Regions from separate parts of the Devosia sp. FJ2-5-3 genome, predicted to be linked through region 2. Evidence: predicted binding sites of a transcription regulator. Region 2 holds the regulator's gene; each other region holds the start of a gene.

Region 1 (9,948 bases), 1.2 Mb from region 2:
TGGGCGGCCCTCCAGGCCTCTGTGCCGGCGCGCGCCGGCGACTTTGCCCAGGCAATGATGGATCTGGGGGCGACGATCTGCGCGCCGCGATCCGCGCTGTGCATGCTCTGCCCGCTGCAGTCGGACTGCCGCGCGGCAAGAGACGGCACGCCGCTGCTCTATCCGATAAAGCCGGAAAAGGCCGAAAAGCCGGTGCGCAAGGGCCATGCCTTCGTCATGACCGACGCCGATGGCGACGTCTATCTGCGCACGCGGCCGGACAAGGGGCTATTGGCCAAGATGACCGAGGTGCCGACGTCAGAATGGACTTCGGAATTGGGCGAACCCGACTACCCGCTGGCCGCCGAGTGGCGGCATCGCGGGCAGGTCGTGCATGTGTTCACCCATTTCCGGCTGGAGCTGGAGGTTTGGTCGGCCAGTGTGGCGCCCGATGGGCTCGACACCGGCTGGTGGAGCGCCCCGCACGCGCTCGGCGGCGAGGCACTGCCGACCTTGTTCCGAAAGGTGTTGGCGCAGGCAGGGCTGCGCTAGCGGCGGCCGAAGACCCGGTCGGCGATATCGGTGTTCCGGCTCGCGGCCATGCCGGGAATAAGAAGAGCATCGATGAACCACCAGACGGCCACGATGAACCACAGAAAGCTCAAAAGCCCGAAGCTGACCAGGGTGACGAGCAGCACTATGCCGGACAATGCCAGCATCAGAAGCCCGCTGAGCGGGCGTCCGAGATAAAACCTGTGGGCGCCGACATAGCCGAGGAACGCCCAGAGGAGGTAAGCCACCAGCAGGGACTTCTTCTCGATGTCATATTGGGCTGAAACCCGATCCGTTGCCATTTTTACCCTCAAAAAGCTGCGACACCGAAAATGGGACTTCTGCCCCAGATTTCAAGGCTTTGCCGAGGGGACGAGCACACAAAAAAGCCGCCGGGGCAAACCGGCGGCCAGTCGATAGAGCCTGAGACGATTGGAGGTCAGGATCAGGCAGAAAGCAAATCAAGTTTTTGGCGCACGCTGGCCCGCAACACGTCGATGGGCTCGAGAACGCCAAGATAGTCGTGGTGCCAGAAGGTCCACCCGTTGCATGCCTCGGCTTCCTGAACCAGGGCGCCGACCTTGTGGATCGACCCCTGGTGCGGACCCGAGACGAGCGAGCCGTCTGCACGAACCATGGCAGAGTAACGTTTCGTTAAGTCGAAAAGTTGCGCGCCCGGTTCGATCAGGCCCTGTTCGACCAGCGAACCGAAGGGAATGCGGGTTTCCTTGCGCTTGGGCGTGACCGACTGCAGCGCGTCGAACACGGCGGGCCGGATCGAGGCGATACGCTGGCGCGCCGCGGCGATATAGGTTTCCTCGCGTTCGATGCCGATGAAATGGCGTCCGAGCTTGCGGGCCACGGCGCCGGTCGTGCCGGTGCCGAAGAAGGGGTCGAGCACGATATCGCCGGGCTTGGTCGTTGCATTGAGAATGCGGAACAGGAGCGCTTCGGGCTTCTGGGTCGGATGAACCTTGCTGTCATCCTCGCCCTTGAGGCGCTCGGCCCCGGTGCAGATGGGGAACAGCCAGTCGCTGCGCATCTGCGTGTCGTCATTGGAGAGCTTGAGCGCTTCATAATTGAAGGTGACGCGGCTCTTCTGGCTCTTCGAGGCCCAGATCAGCGTCTCATGCGCATTGGTAAAGCGCGTGCCGCGGAAATTGGGCATCGGGTTGGCCTTGCGCCAGACGATGTCGTTGAGCATCCAGAAATCGAGATCCTGGAGTGCCGTGCCGACCCGGAAAATATTGTGATAGGAGCCAATGACCCAGATGGCGCCATCGGGTTTGAGCAGACGCCGCGCAGCCTTGAGCCAGCCGCGGGTGAAGGCGTCATAATGGGCAAAGCTGTCGAACTTGTCCCAATCGTCGTCGACCGCGTCGACCTTGGACTGGTCGGGACGGGTCAGACCCTGCTCGAGTTGCAGATTGTAAGGGGGATCAGCGAAAATCAGATCGACGCTGCCGGCCGGCAGGGAATTCATGTGGTCGATGCAATCGCCCACGAGAATAGTGTCGATCGGGAGGCGGGTGGCCTCTTCCGCATTGACCTCAACGGCCATACGCGCGGTACGCAACATACTCTTAACCCTAACGCAGCACTAACAATTCACTTATAGGCGCTCAGGGTTAAGGGAGGGTTTGCAAGGTGTTAGCGAGGGGTTAAACCTCGACCACGACACGCGTCTGTTGCACCAGCAGCGCCGCGACCGGAGCGAATTCGGCGCGGTGGTGGCGGCATGGGCCGTGGGCGTTGAGCGCCGCGAGATGGGCGGCGGTGCCATAGCCCTTGTGGCCCGAAAAGCCGAAATGGGGCGCGTCGCAATCCATGATGGTGCACATCCGGTCGCGCACGACCTTGGCGACGATGGAGGCTGCGGCGATGGACACGCTGCGGCCGTCGCCGCCGATAAGGGCCAGGCCCTCGCAGGGCAGGCCGGGCGGCACGTCGCGGCCATCGACGAGCACACGATCCACCGCGCAGGGCAGGGCGATCACCGCGCGGGCCATGGCCGCGAGCGTGGCGCCGCGAATATTGCGGGCGACGATCTCGTCGGGGGGCGCGGTGGCGATGGCGACTTCGGCAGAGGCCATGATCTCGGCATAGAGCGCCTCGCGCCGCTCGGCCGTCAGCTTCTTGGAATCGTTGAGGCCCTCCGGGATCCGATCGGGATCGAGCCGCACGGCTGCGACGACGACGGGACCGGCGAGCGGGCCGCGCCCGGCTTCATCGACGCCGGCGACAAGGCGTGCGCCGCGCGCCATCAGCATGGATTCGTGGGAAAAATCGGGACAGTCCGGCAAAGCGTCGAGGAGGCTGGGGCCGGTCTGAACTACGCTCTTGCGGGCCATCAGCGTGACGCCTCCAGCCGAGAGGCCAGTTCGGTCCGGTCGGCGACGAAGAGATGGTGGGCGCCACGATTGGTTTCGCGCACGAAATCGGCCAGTGCCTGGCTCGACGCGACCCTGTCCGCAATATCACCCATGATGATCAGGCGGAGGCGATAATTCTGGAATTTCTGGATAAAGAGACCGGCCAGCGTCGTGCTCAGCTGGAAAAACTCCGGCACGAAACGTTTGGCCGGAACGACGATGGCGTCAATCTCCATGCCATAGGTCTGGCCGATGACATCGAGCGCGTCCGCCTCGCTGGACAATTGCGGACCATCGGCGTCCAGCACCAGCAGTCTCACCCCGTTGATCGTCTCTTCGGCCATACCCGGCTCCGGGAGTTCTCGTTTCTGGCCTCTTCTGATATAAGAGTCTCGCCGGGGGGCAAAGCCGAGAGTATCTTCATGCGATATGTCGCAGGCCTTGCCGCCCTTGTCTGCCTTTCCCAATCCGTGAGTGCCGAGCCTTTCCACCACTCTTCCGGGGAGTGGCGCGAATATCACCGGGATTGGCTCGCGGCCTGTCCGGCGGCGATCGACGAGGATGGTCCCGACTTCTACAGCTTTTCCTGCTTCGCCAGCACGGGCAGCCAGGCCCAGAACAGCGCCGCGCTGCCTGCCTACAAGCTGACATTGATTCTGAACCGTCTGGATGGCGCGCTCGACATCGCCGTCACCGTCGCAGCCGATGACGCGATTTATGACGAAGCCCGGCCGATGGTCTTGAAACTGTCGGGCGAGCCGCCGATCAGCCTTGCCATGCGGACCGATATCGAGACCCGGTACAACACTATCAACCAGTATTTTGTCGTGGATGCCGAATTGCGGGCGCGCCTTGTCGATTTGATGAAGGATCGTGCGGCCCTGACGCTGGCCGTGCCATTGGAGGGCCGGCCGGCACCGGTCGAAACCCGCCTCTCGCTTCAGGGCGTCATGGCCGCGCTCGATTTCATGACCACCAATTCCCGTCGCGTCGCGCAATACTGAATAAGAGCATTTCACCGCGTCGCCGACGCGGTGAAATCAATCCAGGCGCTTGCTTTGTCGCCCGTCTGGACCGGAAAAGTGGTGCCCGATGTCCGCGAACGCCCTGGATCAGAAGAGGCTCATCTGCCGTGTTTCCAGGCGCGGCGCTTCGAAGAGATCGGCCCGCAGCGGCGGCAGCTTGGGATTGAGCCCATAGCGCTCGCGCGCCTTTTCGAACCTCTGGCGGAGCAGGGTGGCATAGGGGCCTTCACCGGTCATGCGCGTGCCCCAGCGCGAATCGTAATCTCGCCCCCCGCGCGTATCGCGCACCAGCGAGAGCACGTGCCGCACCCGGTCCGGGAAATGGCGCAACAGCCATTCGCGGAACACGTCGCGCACTTCGCCGGGCAGGCGGAGGAGGATCATCGAGGCGCTGATCGCGCCCTGCGCCTTGCCGGCATCGAGAATGCGTTCCAGCTCCATGTCGTTGATAGCCGGGATCATCGGCGAGGCGAAGATGGCGGTGGGAATGCCGGCCTCGCTCAGCGCCTTGATGGCTTCGAGCCGCCGGGCGGGGGAGGAGGCGCGCGGCTCCATCTTGCGGCTCAGCTTGTGGTCCATCGAGGTCACCGAGATCGCGACCTTGACCAGATTGAGCTTGGCCAGCTCGGTGAGGATATCGAGGTCGCGCAGGATCAGCGCCGACTTGGTGGTGATCATCACCGGATGTTTGGTTTCCAGCATCACTTCCAATATGCCGCGCGTCAGCTTGTGCTTGCGCTCGGCCGGCTGGTAGGGGTCGGTATTGGTGCCCATGGCGATGGCCTTGGGGCGATAGGATCTCGCGCCAAGCTCCTGGCGCAGCGCTTCCACGGCATTGGCCTTGACGTAGATGTCGCGCTCGAAATCGATCCCCGCCGAATGGCCGAGATAGGCGTGGGTCGGCCGCGCAAAGCAATAGGAACAGCCGTGCTCGCAGCCGCGATAGGCATTGATCGAGCGTTCGAAAGCGATATCGGGGCTGTCATTGGTGGTGATGATGGTCTTGGCGCGCTCGAGATGCTCGGTCGTTTCGAACAGCGGCATCGGTTCGACATTGCCCCAGCCATCGTCGAAATTTTCGCGGGCGTGGGTTTCGAAGCGGCCGGAGCGGTTCGACTGTGCGCCGCGTCCGCGCACGCTTTCCGCATTGATGAGCTCGCGCCGCGCCAGATCCGCATCGCGGCTCAGGCTCAACCTCTCCAAGGCTTCGAAGGACGGGGCCTGATAAAGGGCCATGATATGTCTCCTGACTGCCGAGCCGGAGGAGAATCGCGCTTCCTCCGACGTCCGGAAAGACTTAGCATGCCGATGAGAACAAAACAAGAACATGCATTTTCGCGGAGTTCCTGCTGACATTCATATTGGCAGGGGTGCCATGCATTACAAGACTTTACGGACTGGTCTTGCGGGCGTAGACAGGCTCCCTTTCGGCGTCCCCCTGTCGGTTCGTTTTGCCTCCTCAGATCTGGCTCCGCCCGCGTCCTTGAGGCCGCGCGCTGCGTGATCATGCTGACAGGTCCTGTCGCCGATATTTCGCAATTCCCGTGTCGATCCCCGCCGGTCTCCCCCGTCGTGTGGACGCTACGCCGATCGAGAGAGAACAAGATGACAATGGACGCTACGCTTGATGCGGTGCCCGAAATCGCGCCGCAGCACCCCGACAATGCGGCTCGCAACAAGCTGGTCATCGCGCTTCTGCTCGTCTCCACCTTCGTGGTGTTTCTGAACGAGACCATCATGAGCGTGGCCATCCCCCATCTGATGGTGGATCTGGGGGTCACCGCCAGTGCCGCGCAATGGCTGACGACCGCCTTTCTTTTGACCATGGCCATCGTCATCCCGATCACCGGCTTCATGCTGCAGCGCATCAATACGCGGCCGATCTATATGGCGGCGATGGCGATCTTCAGTGTCGGCACGCTCATCTGCGCGCTGGCGCCGGGGATCGAATTGTTGATCGTCGGTCGCGTCGTCCAGGCCGTCGGCACCGCCATCATGATGCCGCTGCTGATGACCACGGTAATGTCGCTGGTGCCCCCGGAAGGCCGTGGCAAGACCATGGGCAATATCTCGATCGTCATGTCGGTGGCCCCGGCCATCGGCCCGACGATTGGCGGGTTCATCCTGTCCCAGTTCGACTGGCGCTTCATGTTCTATTTCACCCTGCCCATCGCCGTCGGCGCGCTGGTGCTGGGTGCGATCAAGATCCGCAACGTCTCGACCCCGCGCTATGCGCCCCTCGATGTGCTGTCGGTGATCCTGTCAGCACTGGCCTTTGGCGGCCTCGTCTATGGGCTTTCCAGCCTTGGTGAAGGCGCAGAACACGGCTCGGCCATTCCGTCCTGGGCCCCGATCGTCGTTGGTGTCGTGGCCATGGCCATCTTCGTCTGGCGCCAGATCGGCCTTGCCCGCAACGACAAGGCGCTGCTCGACCTGCGCACGCTCCAGCACACCAATTATTCGGTGTCGCTGGTCACCGCCGCCATCGCCATGGTGGCGCTGCTGGGCACCTCGATCCTGATCCCGATCTACACCCAGTCCGTGCTCGGCCTCAATACGCTGCAGACCGGCATGATGCTGCTCCCGGGTGGCTTGATCATGGGTGTTCTCGGCCCGGTGGTTGGTCGCCTCTACGACAAGGTCGGCCCGCGTCCGCTGCTCGTGCCCGGCGTCGTCGCCGTCACGGCCGTCATGTGGGCGCTGACCACGGTCAGCCAGCACACCGCGATCTGGCAGGTGATTGCCGGCCATATCGTGCTCAGCATCGGCCTGGCCTTCACCTTTACCCCGCTCTTCACCACGGCGATGAGCTCCGTGCCGCCGCGCTTTTACTCGCACGCGTCGGCGATTCTGAGCTCGGTGCAGCAGGTTGCCGGTGCCGCCGGCATTGCGCTCTTCGTGGCGGTGATGAGCCTGCGCTCGGCTGCGGAAGCGGCCGCCGGCGAGGCGCCGCTCGATGCGCTGGCAGCCGGTATCCGCGCAGGCTTCCTCTGCGGCGCCATCGTCTCGGTCGGCATGGTGATATCGGCCTGGTTCGTCCGCAAGGGCAATGGCGATGCCCCCGGTGGCCATGGCGGCCACTAAGGCCAATTGACATGAAAAAAGGCGCCGGAGAAATCCGGCGCCTTTTTTGTTGGGTTCAGGCCGCTATTTCGTAGAGGCCTGGAATATGGGGCCCCTTGGGCACGATGCCATTGGGGTTGAGCGCCTTGACCGAATAATAGCCGCGCTTGATGTGGTCGATATCAACCGTCTCGCGCACCCCGGGCAGGTTGAGAACGCGCAGCATATAGGCCTGCAGCCGCGGATAATCGGCAACGCGCCGGAGATTGGTCTTGAACAGGCCATGATAGGCCGCGTCGAACCGCACCAGCGTCACGAAGGCGCGGATATCGGTTTCGGTCAGCTGATTGCCGACGAGAAAATCCTGGCCTTCGAGCCGGGCGTCCAATTTGTCCAGCGCCTCAAAGACGTCGGCAAAGGCCTCGTCATAGGCGATCTGCGTCGTGGCAAAGCCGGCCCGATACACCCCATTGTTGAACTTGGGATAGATATAGTCGTTGAGCGCGTCGATCTCGGCGCGCAGCGCCTCGGGGTAGAGGTCCTGCGCGTTCCTTGCGAGATCGCCAAAACCGGAATTGAGCATGCGCAGGATATCGGCGCTCTCATTGTTGACGATGGTGTTCTTCACCTTGTCCCACAGCACCGGCACGGTGGCACGGCCGCTGATCTGCGGATCGGCCTTGGCGTAGATCTCGTGCATATAGGTCGCGCCGGTCAGCGCGTCGGGCTGGGCAAAGCGCCAGCCTTCTTCGCTCAGTTCCGGCTCGACGATGGAGACGGAGATCACATCGTCGAGCCCCTTGAGCTTGCGCCCGATCAGCGTGCGCGAGGCCCAGGGACAGATGAGCGCGACATAGAGATGATAGCGGCCGGCCTCAGCCTTGAACCCGCCTTCGCCGGTGGGGCCAGCGCTGCCGTCCGGCGTCACCCAGTTGCGAAAGCTCGAGGTCTGGCGGACGAAGCCGCCCTTTTCATCGGTGCCCTGCACCGGCTGCCAATTGGCAACCCATTTTCCATTGACCAGCATCTTACTTCTCCCCGCGCACAACGAGATTGAGGGCAATGCCCCAGGGGTCGGTCAGCTCATGACCGGTCACACCGGCGCTCTCGGCAATGGCGTCGCGCTGCGCGGCGCTGTCGAGAATGAGATCGAAGCCGACAAGGCCGGTCGTGTCGGGGGCGAGGGGGCCCGAACCACGGCTCGCCCACATATTGGTGGCCAGCTGATGGTGATAGCCGCCGGCGCCATAGAACACCGCGCCCGGATAGCGGCAGGTGACATCGGTCCCCAGCACGCCGGCATAGAAAGGCTCGGCCTTGGCGACGTCGCCCAGCTGCAGATGCACATGGCCCACGATCATGTTTGCCGGCGCGCCGTTCCAGACCCGGGTGGGGTCGAGATCGAGCAGCGCGTCGACATCGAGAGGATCGGTGGTCATGGCAATCATCCCGCCGTCATGCGGCCAGTCGGCGCGCGGACGGTCGGCATAGATTTCGATGCCATTGCCTTCGAGGTCGTTGAAATAGAAAGCCTCGCTCACCGCATGGTCCGAAGCGCCGCCGACGGGGATGCGTTCGCGGGCGATCTTGCGCACCCAGGCGGCGAGATCGACGCGATCCATGAGGAAGGCGGTGTGGAAGAGACCCGCCGCGCGCTGGCTGCGCTGGGCGAAATCGGGATTGCCGCGCAATTCGAGCAATGCCTCGCCGCCGGCGCCGAGGCGCAGGCTGTTGCCGTCGCGGCCGAGCGTTTCGAGATCGAGCAATTGCTTGTAATAGTCCGCCACCGCATCGAGCTGGCGCACATTGAGGGTCACCATGCCGGTTTGCATGGGCGCCGTGGGCGAAATGGACATGGGCTTTCTCCTGATGGCGCCGTTTGCGCCCTGGCCCTGAAGATGCCCCCTTTGATCGGTTTCTTAAAGTGAACGACAGCGAACGTGTTGTTCGCTGATTGTCACCGCTCTGCCAGTCTCGGCATCAGCTCGACAAAATTGCACGGCTTGTGCCGATAGTCGAGCTGGTGGGTGAGCAACCCCTCCCACGCGTCGCGGCAAGCGCCGCGCGAGCCGGGCAGGCAGAAGACGAATGTGGTGCCGATAAGGCCCGCCGTTGCCCGGGACTGCAGCGAGCTCGTGCCCACGGTCGTCGCCGAATATTGGTGGAACAGCACCGAAAACCCGTCCATGCGCTTGTCGAACAGCGGTTCGATAGCTTCGGGCGTCACGTCGCGGCCGGAAAAGCCTGTGCCGCCGGTGGTCAGGATCACGTCCACCGTCGGATCGGCGACCAGCGCCTGTACGGCGGCGCGGATCAGCTGGATATCGTCGCGCACCACCTGCCGGCCCGCACAGGAATGCCCGTCGGCCTCCAGCAGAGATTTCAGCAAGGCCCCGCCCGTATCCGTCTCGAGGTCCCGGGTATCGGAGACGGCGATAACAGCGATGGACAGGGGCTTGAACGCGCGGTCCTCAAACCGGTCGGTTTTGAACATGGCTGCCGGCCTCCGGAGTTTCGATCAATTCGTCAGGGACCGCCGCTTCAGGACGGGTGATGATCTCGCCATCCTCGTCGTCGCCGTCCGCTCGAGGGTCCATGGCGACCGATTCCGGGGTGACCTGCTTGTCATTGGCCATGGGCTGGAACGGCGCGCGATCGGCGGCATCGACGCTCTTGCGGACGCGCATGCGCAGGAAGGCGAAAATGGCGACGATGACATGGAAGAGCGCCGTGACCATGAACAGGGCCATGGGGGCGATGGCACTCATCAGCATCGAGGCGATGAGCGGTCCGATGGCGAGCCCGAGCCCGAGGATCAGCAGCATGCCGCCCGCGATCTTGGCGAAATTTCCCTCGCGCGCGAAGTCGTTCGCATGCGCCACGGCGATCGGATAGAGCGGGTTTGCGGCAAGGCCATAGAACGCAAACAGCACATACATCAGCCAGCCTTCGCCCGG
Region 2 (9,948 bases):
CATCGCCGGCACCCGCAAGCGCGGCGCGACGCCGACCCGCGACAAGGAACTGGCCGAGGAACTGCTCAGCGATCCCAAGGAACTGGCCGAACACCTCATGCTGCTCGATCTCGGGCGCAACGATGTCGGCCGTGTCGCCAAGACGGGGACCGTCAAAGTCACCGACAAGTTCTTCCTCGAATATTATTCGCACGTCATGCACATCGTTTCCAACGTGGTTGGTGTGCTCGATCCGCAATATGACTTCGTCGACGCGCTCTCGGCAGGCTTTCCGGCCGGCACCGTTTCGGGCGCCCCGAAGGTGCGGGCGATGGAGATCATCGACGAGCTCGAAAAGTCACGCCGCGGCATCTATGGCGGTTGCGTAGGCTATTTTGGCGCCGACGGGACGATGGACACCTGCATCGTGCTGCGCACCGGCATCGTCAAGGACGGCAAGCTCTATGTGCAGTCCGGCGCCGGCATCGTCGCCGACAGCGTGCCCGACCTCGAGCAGCTCGAATGCGAGAACAAGGCACGCGCCCTTTTCAGCGCCGCCGAAGAAGCGCTACGCTATGCTGGCGAGGCAGGAGTGGGGCAATGAGCGCTTTGAACACACACAATGTCATTCCCGCGAAAGCGGGGACCTCCGTTTTTCGATGGCGAGGTCAACTCTGAAACAGAGGTTCCCGCGTTCGCGGGAATGACCCCGTGGTTAGAAAACAGGCCAGAAATGACCAAGACCCTCGTCATCGATAATTACGACAGCTTTACCTACAATCTCGTCCACTTCTTGGGCGAGCTGGGCGCGGAAATGACCGTGCGCCGCAATGATAAGATCACCCTCGAAGAGATCGCCGCCATGGCGCCCGAGGCCATCGTCCTGTCGCCCGGCCCCTGCACGCCCAACGAGGCCGGCATCTGCCTTGCCGTGATCGACCGCTTCAAGGCCGAAATCCCGATCCTCGGCGTCTGCCTCGGCCATCAGGCCATCGGCCAGGCCCTGGGCGGCGACGTTATCCGCGCGCCGCATCTCGTGCATGGCAAGACCAGCAAGATCAACCACACCGGCAAGGGCCTCTTCCGCGGCCTCAACGCCGGCTTTGAAGCGACGCGCTACCACAGCCTCATCGTCAGACGCGAAACCCTGCCCGATACGCTCGAAGTGACGGCCACGACTGACGACGGCCTCATCATGGGCATGCAGCACAAGACCCTGCCAGTCCACGGCGTGCAGTTTCACCCTGAGAGCATCGCCAGCGAAAACGGCCACGCGCTTCTGCAGAATTTCCTCAACATCGCCCGCGACTTCACCGGAAAGAAGGCCGCCTGATGGATATCAAGCAAGCCCTCCACAAGATCTCCGAGCGCCGTGACCTAACCGGCGAGGAAATGCGCGGCGTCATGCGCATCATCATGTCCGGCGAGGCCACGCCCAGCCAGATCGGCGCCTTCCTCATGGGCATGCGTCTCAAGGGCGAAAGCGTCGGTGAAATCGCCGCTGCCGTCTCGATCATGCGCGAAAAGATGATCCCGGTCGACGCCCCCGAAGACGCTGTCGACATCGTCGGCACCGGCGGCGACGGCGTCGGTACGCTGAACATTTCGACGGCCGCCTCGATCCTCGTCGCCTCCATGGGCGTGCCCGTGGCCAAGCATGGCAACCGCGCGCTGTCGTCGAAATCCGGTTCGTCGCAGGCCCTCGAAGCCCTGGGCGTAAAACTCGACCTCGACCCGCCCGGTATCGCCAGGACGATCCGCGAGGCCAATATCGGCTTCATGTTCGCGCCCTCCCATCACCCGGCGATGAAATATGTCGGCCCCACGCGCACCGAACTGGGCGTGCGCACCATGTTCAATCTGCTCGGTCCACAGTCCAACCCGGCCAGCGTTCGCCGCTATGTGCTGGGCGTCTACGACCAGCAATGGGTGGAGCCGGTTGCCGCCGCGCTCCTCGCCAACCGGGCCATCAAGGCCTGGGTTGTGCACGGCAGCGATGGTCTCGACGAGCTCACCGTCACCGGCCCCAGCTTTGTCGCCCAGATCGCCAATGGCGACCTCCGCAGCTTCGAGGTAACCCCCGAAGAAGCCGGTCTAAAGCGTTATGAACTCAAGGACATTCTCGGCGGCACCCCCGAAGAGAACGCCCAGGCCATTCACGACCTCTTCGACGGCGCACCGGGCGGGTATCGCGACATCGTGCTGCTCAACGCCGCCGCGGCCCTCATCGTCGCCGAGCGCGCCACCTCTCTCAAGGAAGGCGCCGAAATGGCCGCTGCCGCGCTCGATAGCGGCGCCGCAAAGCACACCCTGGCCAAGTTGGTGGCCGTTTCCAACGGACAAACTTCATGACCGATATTCTCAAGCAGATCGAAGCCTATAAGCGCGAGGAAATCGCCGCCGCCAAGGCCGCCCGCCCATGGGCCGAAGTGGTGGCCGCCGCCCACGACCAGCCTGCCCCGCGCGGCTTTCTCAACGCCATCAAGGCCAAGCGCGCCGCTGGCGACTATGCCCTCATCGCCGAAGTGAAAAAGGCCAGCCCCTCCAAGGGCCTGATCCGCGCCGATTTCAACCCCGCCCAGATTGCCAGGGATTATGAGACCGCGGGCGCCGCCTGCCTCTCCGTCCTCACCGATCGCCCGAGCTTTCAGGGCTCGCCCGACTATCTCAAAGAGGCTCGCGCCGCCACCAATCTGCCGGCCCTGCGCAAGGATTTCCTCTTCGAGACCTATCAGGTCGCCGAGGCCCGCGCCTGGGGCGCCGACTGCATTCTTATCATTCTCGCCGCCGTCGATGACGAGATGGCCCGCTACCTTCTCGATTCCGCCAAGGAATGGGGCATGGATGCGCTGGTCGAAGTCCACGACCGCGAGGAAATGGACCGCGCCCTGGCACTGGATGCGGAATTCATCGGCATCAACAACCGCAATCTGCGCACCTTCGAAACTTCGCTGGACACCTCCATCGCGCTCGCCACCGGCCTGCCGGACCATGTTACCCTGGTCAGCGAGAGCGGGATCATGACCCACGAGCATGTCCGCATGCTGGAGGAGAAAGCCGGAATCGGCACCTTCCTCGTCGGCGAAAGCCTGATGCGCCAGGACGATGTTGTCGCGGCCACGCGTACCCTGCTCCACGGCGCCAGCGTGGCAGCCCTCTGATGAGCGACCAGCGCCTCACCCACCTCGATGCCAAGGGACAGGCCCATATCGTCGATATCGGCGAAAAGGCCGTCACCAGGCGTCGGGCCGTGGCGCAGGCGCGCCTCACCGGCGAGGCAGAAACCATCGCCACCATCATGGGCGGGAGCCTCCAAAAAGGCGACGCCCTCGCCGTCGCCCGCATTGCCGGGATCATGGCCGCCAAGAAAACCTCCGAACTGATCCCGCTCTGCCATCCCATTCCACTGACCAAGGTCAGCGTCGAGATCGAGCGCGATGGCGAAGCCACCATCTTCATTCTCGCCACGGCCGAAACCACTGGGCAGACCGGGGTGGAGATGGAAGCCCTCGTCGCCGCTTCGACCGCTGCGCTGACCCTTTACGACATGGCCAAGGCCATCGACCGGGCAATGGTCGTGACCGATATGTGCCTCGTCGAAAAATCCGGCGGAAAATCCGGCGATTTCCGGCGCGCGCCATGAGCCTGCTGCCGGTCGAAGACGCCCTCGCCGCCATTCTGGCCCGCGTGCCCGAGATCGTGCCCGAAACGGTCGACCTCTCGGCCGCCGCCGGACGCGTTCTCGCCGCCCCGATCATCGCCCAGCACGACCAACCACCCTTCGACGCCAGCGCCATGGACGGCTATGCCCTCCGCGCCGCCGATGTGGCGCCCGATCAATGGCTCGACGTCGTCGGCACCTCACAGGCCGGCGCCGGTTTTGCCGGGTCGGTTGGCCCCTGCCAGGCCATCCGCATCTTCACCGGCGCGCCCGTCCCGCCCGGCGCCGATATGGTCATCATGCAGGAAGAGGCCATCCGCGAAGGTGACAGGGTGCGCTTCACCGCCCCTGCCCGCCTCGGCCACTCCATTCGTCCCCGCGGCAATGATTTCACCACCGGCGACACCCTCGTCGAGCCCGGCACGCGCCTTCTGCCCATGCAGATCGCTGTCGCCGCTGCGGCCAATTGCGGCTCGCTTGCCGTCGCCCGCCGCCCGCGCATCGCGCTTCTCGCCACCGGCGATGAACTCGTCATCCCCGGCACGCCGCTTGGCCCGGACCAGATCGTCGCCTCCAACAGTTTTGGCCTTGCGCCGCTCTTCGCGCCCTATGCCGACCAGATAGCAAATCTCGGCATCGTGCCCGACCGGGTCGACCTGCTCCGCGGTACACTCGCCCTCGCCTTCGCTGACGAACCCGATATTCTCGTCACCACTGGCGGCGCCAGCGTCGGCGAGCATGATCTCGTGCAGGATGTCCTCAAAGATCTGGGCGTGACCCTCGATTTCTGGCGCATCAATATGCGCCCGGGCAAGCCGCTGATGTTCGGCACGCGCGGAAAAACCCTGGTTTTCGGCCTGCCCGGCAATCCCGTCTCGGCGATGGTCACGGCCATCGTCTTCATCCTCCCGGCCCTGCGCCGCTGGCTGGGCCAGGCGGAGCCGCACTTCTGGCGCCTGCCCCTCCTCGCGCCGACGCCGCCCAACAGCGCCCGCCGCCATTTCATGCGCGCCCATCTGGTGCACACGGAAACCGGCCCGGCTCTGATGCCGAGTGCCCAGACCGATAGCGGCCATACCTCGTCCCTCGCGCAGGCAGACATGTTGATCGTCCAGCCCGAACATGATCCCGGTCAGCCCATCGGCGCGCTGGTCGACGCCCTCCCCATAAACTAGAGCCACTTTTTAGGGACTCTTGCAGAACATAGACGGAACGCGTATGGTCGTTCCGTCTATGTTCCGATTCTGGGGTCAAGGGGCAAATGCTGACGCGCAAACAACACGAATTGCTGATGTTCATCCATGAGCGGATGAAGGAATCCGGCATTCCGCCCTCCTTTGACGAGATGAAGGACGCCCTTGATCTTGCTTCGAAATCGGGAATCCATCGGCTGATCACCGCCCTCGAAGAACGTGGTTTCATCCGGCGCCTGCCCAATCGGGCCCGTGCACTCGAAGTGGTGAAGCTGCCCGATTCGATGAACCCCTCGCTTGGCGGCCGGAAGGTGCGCTTCGAGCCCGAAGTCATCGAGGGCAATCTGGGCAAGGTCGCCTCGCCCCCCTCGCGCAGCACTGACGACTATGCTCGCCCGATTTCGATCCCGGTCATGGGCCGTATCGCCGCCGGTACGCCGATCGAGGCGATCCAGACCCACTCCCACACCATTGCCGTTCCACCTGAAATGCTCGGGCCCGGCGAGCACTACGCTCTCGAAGTGCGCGGCGATTCCATGATCGACGCCGGCATATTCGATGGAGACACCGTGCTCATCAAGAAGCAGGATGTTGCCTCGACCGGCGAGATCGTGGTTGCCCTGGTGGATGACGAGGAAGCGACCCTCAAGCGCCTCCGTCGCAAGGGCAATACGATAGCGCTCGAAGCCGCCAATCCGGCCTACGAAACCCGCATTTTCCCGCCCGACCGTGTGAAGGTCCAGGGCCGGCTCGTCGGCCTCTTGCGGAAATACTGATGTCCTCGGACCGCGCCTCACCGGAAACGGTGATGGCGCGCTATGCCGAGCTCATCAACCGGCACGACTTTTCCCTGCTCGTGCCGCTCATCGATCCCGACGCAACATTCTGGTTCAGCTCGGGCACCCACGCCGGCGTCGCCGCGGCACGCGCCGCGTTCGAAGCGACCTGGCGCAAGCTTGCCGACGAAACCTACTGGCTTGAGGATCTCAACTGGACTGCCATTGGCGACAAGGCTGCCAGTTGTACCTACACCTTCCGCTGGCGCGCCACGGTCGACGGCCAGCCCGCCCAAGGCAGCGGTCGCGGCACGACGGTCCTTGGCCGTGACCAGGACGGCTGGCGCATCCGCCACGAACACCTCAGCGCGTTCCCCAAAATCACATAGCCAAGGTAATCCCGGGGCGCGCGCTGGATCACCTATCCAGTTGTTTCCAACGCCCTATTTTCGGTGCCGCGACATGCCATCTTCCAGCGCACCACCATGTCATCCCCGCGAAAGCGGGGACCTCCGTTTTCCCTCCAGGCAAACCGGGGTTCCCGCTTTCGCGGGAATGACATTGTGGGGATCCCTCCCCTCCTGCGCCCCCTCGCCCCTTCGGGGAGAGGGCCGGGGTGAGGGGGCCCTCGCTATCGGCCAATCAGCTCGCTGCCTAGGCGTTGCGCGCCCTCGCTCCACCGTCATCGCCCGGCTCGTCCGGGCAATCCATTTCGCCCGAACACCACGTCTTCCAGCGCACCACCGCGTCATCCCCGCGAAAGCGGGGCCGCCGTTTCTCATCACTGAACACCCACCAACAGGGGTTCCCGCTTACGCGGGAATGACACCGCGGGGGTTGACAGCTCCTCCCCCAAGCCCATCCCCTCCTGCGCCCCCTCGCCCCTCCGGGGAGAGGGTTGGGGTGAGGGGCCTCTCCAAACCAAAAATATCCCGCTTATCCCCGTCCCCATTTTCCCGTGCCATCATTGCCCCGTTCCCGCCGATAACACGCGGCGCCGACGAAGCGTCGGGCGGGGAGACGGGCCGCACGGGGTCGCCTGGGCGGGGGCGTGGATGTCGACCACCGGCCGGTGCCGGTTCTGCCTTTCGGGGTCATGCCTCGACGCAGGACCCAGCACCACCCGCAAGGGGGCCGCTCAAGGCATGCGCCCAAAAAACCGGTCGTGGGAAGCGGCTTTCGCCTCTTCTATTTCTATCAATTCGGGGCGAAAGCCGCTTTTCACCGTGCCCGTAGGGCATCGCGACCGTGTCCACGCGACGCTCCCCTGGAGCCGGGCGGCGCTTCGGCATGCCCCATTGAGCGGCAAGCCCTTGGACGAGAGAGGCAATAAAAAACTCCCCCGCCATGCGGCGAGGGAGTGAGACGCAAAAAACCTTGTCAGTGGTTGTCGCGCGGAATGCCCTCGGTCTGCGCGATCCGCTGGTATTTTTCGGCCGGTTTGAGAATTGCACCGTTGCCGAGCTGGTCGACGAGGCCGCGCTGGATTTCCTGCCAGGGCGTCTGGTGCTTGGGGAATTTGTAGCCGCCATCAGCTTCAAGCGCGGCGCGACGGGTGGCGATTTCCTCATTCGAAATCAGGATATCGGCCTCGCCCTTGTTGAGGTCGATGCGCACCCGGTCCCCGGTCTTGAGGATAGCCAGATTTCCGCCCGCAGCCGCTTCCGGGGAAGCATTGAGGATGGAGGGCGAACCCGAAGTACCCGACTGGCGACCATCGCCGATACAGGCCAGCGAATGGATGCCCTTCTTGATGAGGTAATCGGGCGGACGCATGTTGACGACTTCCGCCGCACCCGGATAGCCGATCGGGCCCGCGCCACGCATGAACAGCAGCGTGTGCTCGTCGATATCGAGCGAGGGATCATCGATTCGGTGGTGATAGTCCTCCGGACCATCGAACACCACCGCCTTGCCCTCGAACATGCCCGGATGATCGGGATCGGAGAGATAGCGATCGCGGAATTCCGGTGAGATCACGCTGGTCTTCATGATGGCATTGTCGAAGAGATTGCCGCGCAGCACGAGGAAACCGGCTTCGGCCTTCAGCGGATTTTCGAAGGTCCGGATGACCTTGTCGTCCTCGATCACCGTGTTGCGGCAATTTTCGCCCATGGTCTTGCCGTTGACGGTCGGCGCGTTCTCATGAATGAGGCCGTGCTTCATCAACTCGTTGACCACCGCGGGAACGCCACCGGCGTGGTAATAATCCTCGCCCAGATATTCGCCCGCCGGCTGCATGTTCACCAGCAGCGGCACCTTGTGCCCATGCGCCTGCCATTCGTCGATATTGAGCTCGACGCCGATATGGCGGGCGATGGCATTGATATGGATCGGCGCATTGGTCGACCCGCCGATGGCGGAGTTGACCACGATGGCGTTGAGGAAGTTTTCCTTGGTCAGGATGTCGGAGGGCTTCAAATCCTCATGCACCATTTCCACGGCGCGCTTGCCGGTGCGATAGGCCATTTCCTGTCGGTCGCGATAGGGCGCCGGGATGGCCGCCGAACCGGGCAGCTGCATGCCCAGGGCTTCGGCCAGCGAGTTCATCGTCGAGGCTGTGCCCATTGTGTTGCAATAGCCGGTCGACGGGGCCGAGGAAGCCACCAGCTCGATGAATTTCGGATAGTCGATCTCGCCTGCGGCCAGCATCTGGCGGGCCTTCCAGACGATCGTGCCCGACCCCGTCCGCTCACCCTTGTGCCAGCCATTGAGCATGGGGCCCACGGAAAGCGCGATGGCCGGAATGTTGACGGTTGCTGCGCCCATCAGCATGGCGGGCGTGGTCTTGTCGCAGCCGATCGTCAGCACAACGCCGTCGAGCGGATAGCCATAGAGCACTTCGACGAGGCCGAGATAGGCCAAATTGCGGTCAAGGCCGGCCGTCGGACGCTTGCCCGTCTCCTGGATCGGATGGACCGGGAACTCGATGGCAATGCCGCCGGCCTCGCGGATGCCTTCGCGGACGCGCTCGGCCAGCACCATGTGGTGACGGTTGCAGGGGCTGAGGTCAGAGCCGGTCTGGGCGATACCGATGATCGGCTTGCCGGACTGCAGTTCCTCGCGCGACACGCCGTAATTCATGTAGCGCTCGAGATAGAGTGCGGTCATGTCCGGATTGTCTGGATTGTCGAACCACGCGCGCGAACGCAACTTGCGAGCGCGGTTGCCGCCATTCTCTGCAGTCATAGTGCTTGTTCCTTGAAGTGTCCGCCGAAGCGAACGCGGGCCTTGAGTTGCATCGTTCTATCACGCCAAACGGCGCTGTGAATGTGCAAGACGCAAAAAATCATACAATTTCGTCTCACGGAACGATATGGGAGAGACATCTGTCGGAACGCTGCAGAAATCTTACCAGGCGAGCGGACCGGGAGAGGCGTTTGAACTAGGCGGGAAGGGTGAGACCCGAATGAACTCAAATGGGGTTTCCGGGTTCGCTGAACTTGGATTAGGGTCCCGCCGAATTCAAAGGCGTGCTGGGGAGGTTCGGCAAGGTGAGTGAGTCTGTGGCCTGGATTGCCGTTGATTGGGGAACGTCCAATCTGCGGGCTTGGGGCATGAGCGAGAGCGGCGGTATCGTGTCCACCGCCAGTTCCGACCGGGGCATGGGCAAGCTCAAGCGCGAGGAATTCGCCGGCGCGCTGGGCGAGATCGTCGAGACACTGCAGGTGTCCGGACCGGTTGATGTCCTCATCTGCGGCATGGCCGGGGCCCGTCAGGGGTGGCTCGAAGCGCCCTATCTCGAAGCGCCCACCGATCTGCGCGGCCTCCACGACGGCGCCGTCCATCCCGATGCGGGCAATGACCGCTATACGGTCTCGATCCTTCCCGGCGTCTGCCAGCGCCATGGTGGCGAGAATGTCATGCGCGGAGAAGAGACCCAGCTGCTTGGCCTTGCCACGCTCATTCCCGACTATTCCGGCCTCGTCTGCCTGCCTGGAACGCACTCGAAATGGGCCCAACTGAATGGCACGCGCATTGAAGGGTTCACCACCGCAATGACGGGTGAAATCTTCGAAGTGCTCAAGACCCACTCCGTGCTCCGCCACTCCCTCACCGGGGACCTCGATGGCGGCGAACGCGATGCCGGTTTCGACGCCGGTGCGAGCGATGGTCTGGCAAGACCCGCCGATCTCCTCGGGCAGCTGTTCCGCGTGCGCGCTGCCGCGCTCCTGTCGGGGCGAGATCCGTCCTGGTGCGCCGGCTACCTCTCGGGCCTGCTCATCGGCACGGAAATCGCCGCCAATCGCGACCAGATCGGTAACACCCCTGTTCCCCTTATCGGCTCGGCGCGCCTCTGTGCGCTCTATGTCCGGGTGCTGGAAATGGCCGGCGCCTC
Region 3 (9,948 bases), 1.4 Mb from region 2:
CCCGACTTGACGCCCGCGGCGCCCGCAGGGCCATCAGCGGCCGGCTCGCGCACGATGGCACCGAGCGGCTGGCTAAGCCCAACGCCATCGGCAATGTCACGGCTCACGTCCTGGATCGAAACGCCCAGATAGCCGCGGGTCACGGTTCCGTCCGTGATCAGCTGGTTGACGATCTGCTTGACCGTGCCGGCCGGGATGGCAAAGGCGATACCGACATTGCCGCCATTGGGGGAATAGATGGCGGTGTTGACGCCGACCACTTCGCCCTTGGTGTTGAAGGCCGGGCCGCCCGAATTGCCGGTGTTCACGGCCGCGTCGATCTGCAGGAAATCACCATAGTTCGAGCCGCCGATATTCCGGCCCGAGCCCGAGATCACGCCCACGGTCACAGTGCCGCCAAGCCCGAAGGGATTGCCCACGGCAACCACCCAGTCGCCGACGCGGCTGGCTTCTTCCTCGAAGGTCACGAAGGGCAGGTCTTCCCCGGCGATCTTGAGAACGGCCAGGTCGGTGCGCTCGTCGGTACCGACGATTTCTGCAACCTGCTCACTGCCGTCTTCCATCACCACGGTTACCTTGGTGGCGTCTTCCACCACGTGGTTGTTGGTAACGACATAGCCGTCAGCCGAAACGATGAAGCCCGAGCCTGCAGCCATGAACTGGCGCGGACGGGGTTCCTGCTCGCCCGAGCCGCCGCGTCCACCAGGACCGCCGGGGCCGCCGAACTGGTCGAAGAAGTCACGGAAGGGGTGGCCTTCGGGCAGGTCGGGGAAATTGAACTGGAAGTCACGGCCGCGCTGGACATTGCGACCGGGCGCCTGCGCTTCGACGAGGATCGAGACAACGGCCGGCTTGACCGCGTCGACCAGGTCGGCAAAGCCCTGCTGCTGGGTGACCTGGGGCACCAGGATCTGCGCCGCATTGCGCACCTCGGCATTGACGGCCTGCCCAGTGAGGACAAAGGCGGTGGAAACCCCGCCGACGCCCACCAGCAGAGCCAGGGCGGAAGCGCCGAGCCAGCGGCGGGTACGCGAAATAAGTGTGGGTCGCATGAGGACGAGTCTCCTTGCAAAAGCTCTCAACAGCTTGTGGCCTTACATATGGAACGTCCCGCCTTTCTGTGAAGTTGCGCCAATATTAAGCTTTGGCAATGTTGCGGGCAGGATTGCGGCAAGCCGTGTCGGTAAGCGGGGCAGGGGCCTAGTTCCGGTCCCCCGGCTCATCGCTAACAAGCCGCAGGCTCGGCTGTTCGTCGAGGCCACCGTCCCATTTCGGCGGAATAGTTTTGGTGGTCTTGGCCCCCAGCTCGCGCAGCATTTCCACCTGTCGCACCACATTGCCACGGCCGGACGAGAGCTGATTGCGCGCCTCGTCAAAGCTGGATCGTGCCTTGTCGAGATGGCTGTCCAGCTTGTCCATGGAGCCGAGAAAGCCTGCGATCTTGTCGTAAAGCGCGCCCGCCCGTTCGGCGATTTCCTCGGCATTCTGGTGGCGCTTTTCGATGTCCCAGACATTGCGCACCGTGCGCAGCACGGTCATCAGCGTCGTCGGCGTCGTCAGCATCACGCCGCGCGACATGCCGAATTCCACCAGTTTTGCGTCATGCTGGATGGCCGTAGCCAGCGCGGACTCAATGGGCACGAACATCATCACATAGTCGAGGCTCGATCGCGCCGCGCGGTGATAGGTCTTGTCCGACAGCGTCGTGATGTGATTGCGCACCGAAGCGATATGGGCGCGCAAATGCTGCTCGCGGTCCTCTTCGGGGCAATTCACATAGGCGTCGAACGCCGTCAGCGACACTTTCGAATCGATCACCAGCACATCGCCATTAGGCATGCGGATTTCGACGTCGGTGCGCAGCCGCTGGCCATCTTCGCCCATATGGCTCTGCTGGGTCGTGTACTGATCGCCCTCGCGCAGGCCCGACTGTTCGAGAATGGTGGACAGGATCATCTCGCCCCAGGCGCCCTGGGTCTGGGAATTGCCCTTGAGCGCCCGGGTCAGGTTCTGCGCCTCGGTTGTGATCTGCAGATTGCTTTCCACCAGCGCCTGGATGCGCTCCTTCATCGCCGAGCGGTCCTCGATCAGACCCTTGTGGAATTCACCGATCTTGTCGTGCAAGGGCTTGAGCAGCACGTCGACCTGCTCGCGGTTCTGCTTGGTAAAAGTCTCGCTGTGGCTGCGCAGCACGTCCCCGGCAATGGCCTTGAATTCGTCGGTCATCTGCTGGCGCGCTTCGGTGAAGCGTTTCAAATTGACCTCGTTCTGGCGCGCCTGCTCGTCGAGCCGGGTCCGCATCGCGGCAAGCTCCGCCATCAGCTCGCCATTGCGGCTCCGCTCCTCGTCAATGATGTCTGCTGATCTTTCCCTCTCCCGTCCCAGTTCCAGATCGAGTTCGCGGATGCGCAGATCGCGTTGCGCGATAAGCTCGGCAAAACCGGCTTTGAGATTGTCGCTGGCGTCCTGCGCGGCACTACTGGCGCGCGCCGCATTGCCCTGCGCCCAGGCAACGAGCATCCAGATCATGACGAAAAACAGGAGGCCCAGTCCGGCAGCCAGAGCCATGCCGACACTGATCGGCAGATCGCCGAGAACGAACAGAGATGTATTGAGCGTTTCCATGAAACCAGCCTATACCCACCATTCGTTCACATAATGTTCTTTTCGCGACCAGCGCAACCCTGCTCCGCAGTTGACCCGGCGCGGTCAAATACCATATCGAGAGGCAACTCCTTTTTTGCCGGACTTTTTGCCATGGCCATCCGCCCTATCCTCATCATTCCTGACGCGCGGCTTCGCGCGGTCGCCGACCCGATCGTGGAGATCGACGAGGAGATCAAGACGCTGGCCAAGGACATGCTCGACACCATGTATGACGCGCCGGGGATTGGCCTTGCCGCGCCGCAGATCGGTGTGATGAAACGCATCGTGGTGATGGATCTTGCTGGCGAAGACGAACCCGCCGACCCGCTCGTAATGATCAATCCGGAAATCACCAGTTTCGGCGACGAGATCCAGGTTACCGAAGAAGGGTGCCTGTCCATTCCCGAGCTTTACTACGAGGTCGAGCGGCCCTCCACGGTCACCGTCACCTATACCGATCTCGACGGCAAGGAAGTGGTCAAGGACGCCGATGGCAAGCTCGCCGTCTGCATTCAGCATGAACTCGATCACCTCGATGGCGTGCTCTATATCGACTATCTGAGCCGCCTCAAGCGCGACCGCGTGATCAAGAAGTTCGAAAAGCAGGCCAAGCTGGCGGCTCGTTGATTTGAGAGCCGCCGACCTTCCTCACCTTTTGGGGGAGAGGGACAGACCGTTCTGCGTTCAGCAGAAAGGTCAGGGTGAGGGGCTCTCTCCGCACGCCGGGTGTTCGGGGCGAAAGCGCTGACCTCTCACCCCAACCGAAGTTCGCCACGCCAATTCGGTGCCCCTTCGGGCCGCTTCTCCCATGACGGGGGAGGGAAGACAGGAGTTACCACCATGCGCGTCGTCTTCATGGGCACGCCCGAATTTTCGGTCCCGACGCTGACCGAGATCGTTTCGTCGGGCCACGAAGTGGTGGCGGTCTATACGCGCGCGCCAAAACCGGCCGGCCGTGGCCAGGCTGAGCGCAAGAGCCCGGTGCATGAGGCGGCGGAGGCCTTCGGCATTCCGGTCTTTACGCCGAAAAGCCTCAAGGGCGAGGCTGAGCAGGCCCAGTTTGCCTCGCTCGATGCCGATGTCGCCGTCGTGGTCGCCTATGGCTTGCTGCTCCCCAAGCCAATCCTTGATGCCCCTGCCGATGGCTGTCTTAACCTCCATGGCTCGCTCCTGCCGCGCTGGCGCGGAGCTGCGCCGATCCAGCGCGCCATCATGGCCGGCGACGCCCAGACCGGCATAGTCGTCATGCGCATGGATGAGGGCCTCGATACCGGTCCCATGGGTCCCACCGAAATCATCCCCATCGGCAAGGACATGACTGCCGGTGAATTGCACGACCAGATGATGCGCCTTGGCGCCGACCTCATGGGCCGCGCCCTTGCCGCGCTCGAACGCGGCAGCCTCGATTTTACCGTCCAGCCCGAAACCGGCATCACCTACGCGCAAAAGATCGACAAGGCCGAGGCCCGTCTCGATTTTTCGAAATCGGCCGACGCGGTGCACAGCACCATTCGCGGCCTCTCGCCTTTCCCGGGCGCATGGTTCGAGCTCGAACTCGCCGGCAAGCCCGTTCGCATCAAGGCGCTGCGCTCTACCCCCGTCGATGGCAACGCTGCCCCCGGCACGCTCATCGGCCCCGACCTCACCATCGCCTGCGGCTCCGGCGCCGTCCGCCTCACCCAGGTGCAGCGCGAGGGCAAGGGCGCCATGGACGCCGTCACCTTCCTCCGCGGGGCAGGGGCCTTGCCGGAGCGGGTCAGCTAAATCCGAACGTTTTCCTGAGGATTTGGTATAGTTCTTCAGCGCCGTGTTGATCGAATTGCATGTTCTGCGAGCGCTTGCCTACCAGCTTTCTCGTTGGACTGCCGTGCGTATTGAGTTGAAGGAGTTTCTTCCCATCGCGCTCAAAGACGACATAAGTAGCCTCGACTTCACCATGCAACTTGTAGAGATCGTTTTGTTCGATCTCTTCAATTTTCCTAATTAGTACCATTGGTCCCTCCAAGCCTTGTACAGATATAAGCTCACGCTCGAATATGATGGAACCCCGTTCAGCGGCTGGCAGCGCCAGTCCGACCGGATGAGCGTGCAGCAGGCGCTGGAAGAGGCGATCGCCAAATTCTCCGGCGAAGTCGTTACCACCCAGGCCGCCGGCCGCACCGATTCCGGTGTCCACGCCCTGGGTCAGGTGGCCCATTTCGATCTTTCGCGGGATTGGGACCCGTTCCGCGTCCGGGAAGCGCTCAACTACCATCTGCGCCCAAACCCTGTCGGTGTTCTGCTCTGTGAAGCTGTCGATGACAGTTTCGAAGCGCGTTTTTCCGCGCTCGCCCGCCACTACGAATACCGCATCCTCAATCGGCGGGCCCCGGCCGTGCTCGAGCGCAACCACGTCTGGCATGTGCCCATGCCGCTCGATGCCGATCTCATGCACATTGCGGCCCAATCCATTTTGGGCCTGCACGATTTCACCACCTTCCGCTCGTCGGAATGCCAGGCGAAGTCACCCCTGCGCACGCTCGACCATTTTGCCGTGCGCCGGGAACTGGACCATGTCGTGGTCACCGCCAGCGCGCGCAGTTTCCTCCACCATCAGGTGCGCTCGATGGTCGGCTCGCTGAAACTGGTGGGTGAGGGGAAGTGGACGCCGGCACGATTCCGCGCTGCCCTCGACGCCGCCGACCGCAGCAAGTGCGGCGGCATGGCCCCCTCAAGCGGGCTCTATTTCATGCGCGTGGATTATCCGGCTGCATAGAACACCGGCTTCCCTCGGGCGTGACCCGAGGGCCATGTCACGAGCCCCGATATCGGCAGCTCATCCCTGGATAGAGAAGCCCGAGGGATGCTCTGTGCAATTGGGCTTTCCTACCCGATCCGATAGGCGTCCTTGGCCGCCTGATAGCTCAAATGTCTGGCGATCTCCTCGGCAGAGGAGCGGCTGAGCCGGTTCTCGCCCACCCAGCGCCCCAGGAAGCCGCAGACTTCGCGCCGCCACACATCGTGCCGCGCCGGGATCGACAGCAGCGCCCGCGTATCGTCGTTAAACCCGGCCAGATTATAGAAGCCCGCCGTCTCCACTACCTGGTCGAGATAGCGGCGAATACCCTGCGGGCTGTCGTGGAACCACCAGGGCGGCCCGATCAGCAGGCTCGGCCAATAGCCGGCCATCGGCGCCAGCTCGCGGGCATAGGTGGTTTCGTCGAGCACGAACATGATGAGCCGCAGATTGGGCTCGTTGCCGCAGCGCGACAGCAAGGCCTTGAGGCCACCCACATAATCGGTCGGCCCCGGAATATCGGCGCCGAAATCAGGTCCACGCTCACCGAACAGCAGCGGATCGGTATTGCGACGGGAGCCGGCATGGATCTGCATCACCATGCCGTCTTCGACCGACAACAGCGCCATTTCGGTCAGCATCTGCGCACGGAACAGCTCGGCATCTGCAGAATCATGCTTGCCGGCCAGCACCTTGTCCAGAAGCGCCTGCTTTTCCACCAGCGGCAAATCTGCCGTATTGGCCGTCGGCACGCCATGGTCGGTCGCCACAGCCCCAAAGCGGCGGAACAGTTCGCGGCGCTTGCGATGGGCGTTGATCAGCCCGTCCCATCTGCTGATGTCTTCGCCGGTCAGTTCGCCGAACTTTTCCAGGTTCTCAACGATGGCCGGGCGGCTCGGATCGGTGACATCGTCCGGACGATAGGTCGTACGCACGCGTCCGATATAGCCGTCACCCTCCATGCTCTGGTGATGCGTCAGCGGATCGAGGGCGAATTCGGTTGTCGCGATCACCTCGACATTGAACCGGTCGAGAATGGCGCGCGGCAACAGTTCTGGCGTGCCGAGCTTGGCGTCGATGGCGTCATAAATGCTGTCCGCCGTCGCTGCAGACAATTCCTCATTGATCCCGAACACCGCCTGCAGCGAATGGTCCACCCACATCTTCGAAGGCGTTCCGGCAAAGAGATAATAGTTCTCGGCAAAGAGCTTCCAGGCCGTGCGCCCATCGCCTTCCACCGGTTTGCCATCCTTGCGCGGAATGCCCAGTGCGTCATAGCTCAGCCCCCGGCTGCGCAGCATTCGCAGCACATAATGATCCGGCGTCAGGAACAGCGCCGTCGGGCTGGCAAAGCGGCCATTTCCGGCGAACCATGACGGGTCCGTATGCCCATGCGGGCTGACGATGGGCAGGTCCTTCACGGCCGGATAGAGATCGCGCGCAATCGACTTTGCGGGCTCGGATGCGGGGAAGAGACGGTCGGGGTGAAGGTGCGTTGGCTGGGTCATGGCAAATATGTGCCATGATCGCCGCTGCGTTTCAACATCTTCCATACAAGATGGTACCTGTTAAAATTTAAGACAAATTAACCCCGATCCAAGCCGTCATTTCGTCGCCCGCTGGAGGCGGCGTATTCTCGCTGCGTGCGGGTGAGAAACAGTCCACCAAGGCGGCTGCCCAGTGAAAGTATCGGTCGAAAGACCCAGTCGATGCGAGGGAACAGCCATGGCCAATCTCGATACGCAAAGTCTTCCCGAGGATCTCTCGGCCCTGCGCAGCCAGGTTCGTCGCTCTGCCCATGTCCAGCATGCCAAGCGCATGATGCTGGCTGCGGGCCTCTGTGCCTTCGGCATGGTAGCCGTCGCCGCCGCGCTCCTCATCAGGATCGTCTGATCGCCCCGCTTTCCTCTGGCCCTCCGGTTCGCCTATCATGAGCGCGGATTATGGGGCCGCCTATGCGCATCTTGCTGGTCGAGGATAATGAAGATCTGGGGGAGGCGATCGAAAAGCGCCTCCGTGCCGCCGGCCACAGCGTCGAATGGGTCCGCGACGGAGCCGATGTCGTGCACACGGCACTTGGCCAGGATTTCGACGCCGTCGCTCTCGATCTCATGCTCCCCAATCGCGACGGCATCAGCCTCATCGCCGAGCTGCGCCGCGGCCGGTTCTCGGCCCCGATCCTGGTCATGACCGCGCGATCCGAGATCGATGACAAGGTCAGTCTCCTCGATCTCGGCGCCGACGACTATCTGGTAAAGCCCTTCGACCTCCGCGAAATGGAAGCGCGCCTGCGCGCCCTCATGCGCCGCACCGGCGGGCAAACGAGCAGCACGCTTTCCCTTGGCAATCTCGAACTCGATCTTGCCGGGCTCAATGCCACGATCAACGGCAAGGGCCTCGAACTCGGCCGCCGCGAATTCCGCCTGCTCGAAATTCTCCTCACCCATGCCGGCAAGGTCGTGGCCAAGGAGCGGCTGATGAACCAGCTGTTTAATTTCGACGAGGCCGTGTCGGTGAACGCGCTCGAGCTCCACATCTCCCGCCTGCGCAAGAAACTCGAAGCCGCCCGCGTCGAAATCGGCACCGTCCGCGGCGTCGGCTATGTGGCGAGAGCGGTGGATGGCTAGCATGTCGCCACCCCCACCTAGCCTCCCCCTGAAGGAGGGGGAGGGACGGATCGAGTGCGCAATGGGTTCAGCGAGCTCCCTTCCTTCTCCTCCCCCTCTCAGGGGGAGGCCGGGTGGGGGTAGGGGAGCCACTGACTTCCGCCTCGGCCACGCCCAGCCATGACCCCCACATTCTCCATCCGCCGGCGTATCCTGGCCCTTGCCGTCGCGCTGCTTCTCGGCGCCGCAATCGTGCTCATCGTCTTCATCCGCGACTATGCCGACCGCGCCTCGGATCGCGCCTTCGACCGGCTCCTCGCCGCATCCGCCCTCACCATTGCCGGCGCCGTCCAGGTCGAAAACGAAACCGTCTTCGTCGAGCTGCCCTTTGCCGCCTTTGCCATGTTTTCCGGGCTCGATCGCGTCTTTTACGCCGTGGAAGACCCCGACGGCCGCACCGTCACCGGCTATGAAGATCTCGCGCAGGCCCTGGGCGAAACCATCACTGCCGAGCCCCATTTCTCCGATGTGGTCTATCGCGACGAACTGGTGCGCGTCGCCACGATCGGCCGGTTGATTTCGACCGCCAGCGACACTGGCTGGGTGACCATCCATGTCGCCGAAACCCAGCGCCAGCGCGAGGCCCTCGCCGCCGAAATCCTCTCCAACGCCATCGTGCCGGTTATCGCCCTCACCCTGCTGGCCGTGGCCCTCGTCTGGTTCGGCATTTCACGCATGTTCGCTCCCTTGACCCAGCTCGAGCAGGAATTGCAGTCCCGCCCGCCGGACGATCTCTCGCCCCTGACGGTCCCGGTGCCGGTCGAAGTGGACCACCTCGTTTCCGCCCTCAACGGCTTCATGGGCCGGCTGCGAAATGCCATGGAGCGCGTCAGTGGGCTCGTGGCCGAAGCGGCCCATGAAGTGCGAACGCCGCTGGCCTCGCTGCGCGCCCAGGCGGAAATCGCCATGGACGAGCCCGATCCCGAAGCCTTGCGGCGGCGCGTCAAGCGCATCCACACCGGCGCCGTACACGCCAGCCAATTGGTCAGCCAGCTGCTCATGGACGCCACCATTTCCCATCGCCTCGAAAGCCAGGACAGCGAAACCACTGTCCTGTGGGCCCTCGTCGAAGAGGTTGGCCTGCGGCTCGATCCCGATCTCGCCGGCCGCGTCCATCTCGTTCCCAGCGACGCCGCGCGGGCGGCCAGCATCCGGGGCGACCGCCTGGCCCTGCGCGAAATGATCCGCAACCTCGTCGACAACGCGCTGGTCTATTCCCTCGGCGCTGTCGAAATCACCGCCGATCTTGAGGGCGACCGGCTCCTGCTTCGCGTCAGGGATCGCGGCCCCGGCATTGCCGCAGATGAAAAGGGCACCGTCCTCGAACGCTTCAAGCGCGGCACGTCGAGCGCCGGCATTATTGGCTCGGGCCTTGGCCTGTCCATCGTCTCGCGCGTTGTCGGCGCCCATCGCGGCAAGCTCCATTTTCTTGATCGCGAAGGGGGCGGACTGGTGGTTGAAATTGATCTTCCGATCATCGCCCAGCCCGTGCGCGCCACGGGTGTTCTCGCGGCGCTCGTCTTCGGCCTCATGTCTCTTGCCGCCCTCCCCACCGACGCAGAGGCCGCGTCGAGCCATTATCCCGCGCCCGATGGCTCCAGTTCCACGGTCCTCACCATTGCCGGCGTCACCGATACTCCGCTCTTTGTCGCCTTCATCACCGGCTATCAGGCGCAATATCCGGATGTGAGCGTCGTTTACGAGGAAATGGATTCGCGCCCCCTCTACGAGCAATTCCTCGATGGCACGCTTCCGGTCGTGCCCGATCTGCTCATCAGCTCCGCCTCCGATCTTCAGCTCAAGCTCGCCAATGATGGTCATGCGCTGGCTCATGAGAGCCCCTATCTGTCCCAGCTTCCC

The links. The regulator LexA, encoded in region 2, represses DNA repair genes until DNA is damaged. The targets are predictions, from matches to a motif close to TGTTCNNNNTGTGTTCNG.
Region 1: N0P34_RS16100 (PA0069 family radical SAM protein) is a predicted target of LexA. The motif match lies at 5,239-5,256, and genes of this name have one in related genera.
Region 3: rmuC (DNA recombination protein RmuC) is a predicted target of LexA. The motif match lies at 2,649-2,666, and genes of this name have one in related genera.

The regions. Positions count from the first base shown of each region.
Region 1 is NZ_CP104007.1:3,341,943-3,351,890, reverse strand. Features, by position in the region: gene mutY (A/G-specific adenine glycosylase) at 1-531, shown strand, start outside; gene N0P34_RS16125 (TM2 domain-containing protein) at 528-833, opposite strand; gene N0P34_RS16120 (site-specific DNA-methyltransferase) at 977-2,092, opposite strand; gene N0P34_RS16115 (ribonuclease HII) at 2,193-2,882, opposite strand; gene N0P34_RS16110 (DUF4180 domain-containing protein) at 2,882-3,247, opposite strand; gene N0P34_RS16105 (hypothetical protein) at 3,326-3,907, shown strand; gene N0P34_RS16100 (PA0069 family radical SAM protein) at 4,016-5,164, opposite strand; gene N0P34_RS16095 (MDR family MFS transporter) at 5,534-7,012, shown strand; gene N0P34_RS16090 (glutathione S-transferase family protein) at 7,068-8,018, opposite strand; gene N0P34_RS16085 (VOC family protein) at 8,020-8,847, opposite strand; gene moaB (molybdenum cofactor biosynthesis protein B) at 8,949-9,485, opposite strand; gene N0P34_RS16075 (MFS transporter) at 9,463-9,948, opposite strand, start outside.
Region 2 is NZ_CP104007.1:2,140,114-2,150,061, reverse strand. Features, by position in the region: gene trpE (anthranilate synthase component I) at 1-583, shown strand, start outside; gene N0P34_RS10450 (aminodeoxychorismate/anthranilate synthase component II) at 713-1,312, shown strand; gene trpD (anthranilate phosphoribosyltransferase) at 1,312-2,331, shown strand; gene trpC (indole-3-glycerol phosphate synthase TrpC) at 2,328-3,140, shown strand; gene moaC (cyclic pyranopterin monophosphate synthase MoaC) at 3,140-3,622, shown strand; gene glp (gephyrin-like molybdotransferase Glp) at 3,619-4,815, shown strand; gene lexA (transcriptional repressor LexA) at 4,902-5,609, shown strand; gene N0P34_RS10420 (nuclear transport factor 2 family protein) at 5,609-5,998, shown strand; gene N0P34_RS10415 (IlvD/Edd family dehydratase) at 6,990-8,798, opposite strand; gene N0P34_RS10410 (2-dehydro-3-deoxygalactonokinase) at 9,104-9,948, shown strand, end outside.
Region 3 is NZ_CP104007.1:3,511,846-3,521,793, reverse strand. Features, by position in the region: gene N0P34_RS16965 (Do family serine endopeptidase) at 1-1,052, opposite strand, end outside; gene rmuC (DNA recombination protein RmuC) at 1,201-2,625, opposite strand; gene def (peptide deformylase) at 2,758-3,273, shown strand; gene fmt (methionyl-tRNA formyltransferase) at 3,487-4,410, shown strand; gene N0P34_RS16945 (methionyl-tRNA formyltransferase) at 4,403-4,639, opposite strand; gene truA (tRNA pseudouridine(38-40) synthase TruA) at 4,655-5,401, shown strand; gene uxaC (glucuronate isomerase) at 5,512-6,930, opposite strand; gene N0P34_RS16930 (hypothetical protein) at 7,148-7,315, shown strand; gene N0P34_RS16925 (response regulator transcription factor) at 7,378-8,049, shown strand; gene N0P34_RS16920 (extracellular solute-binding protein) at 8,209-9,948, shown strand, end outside.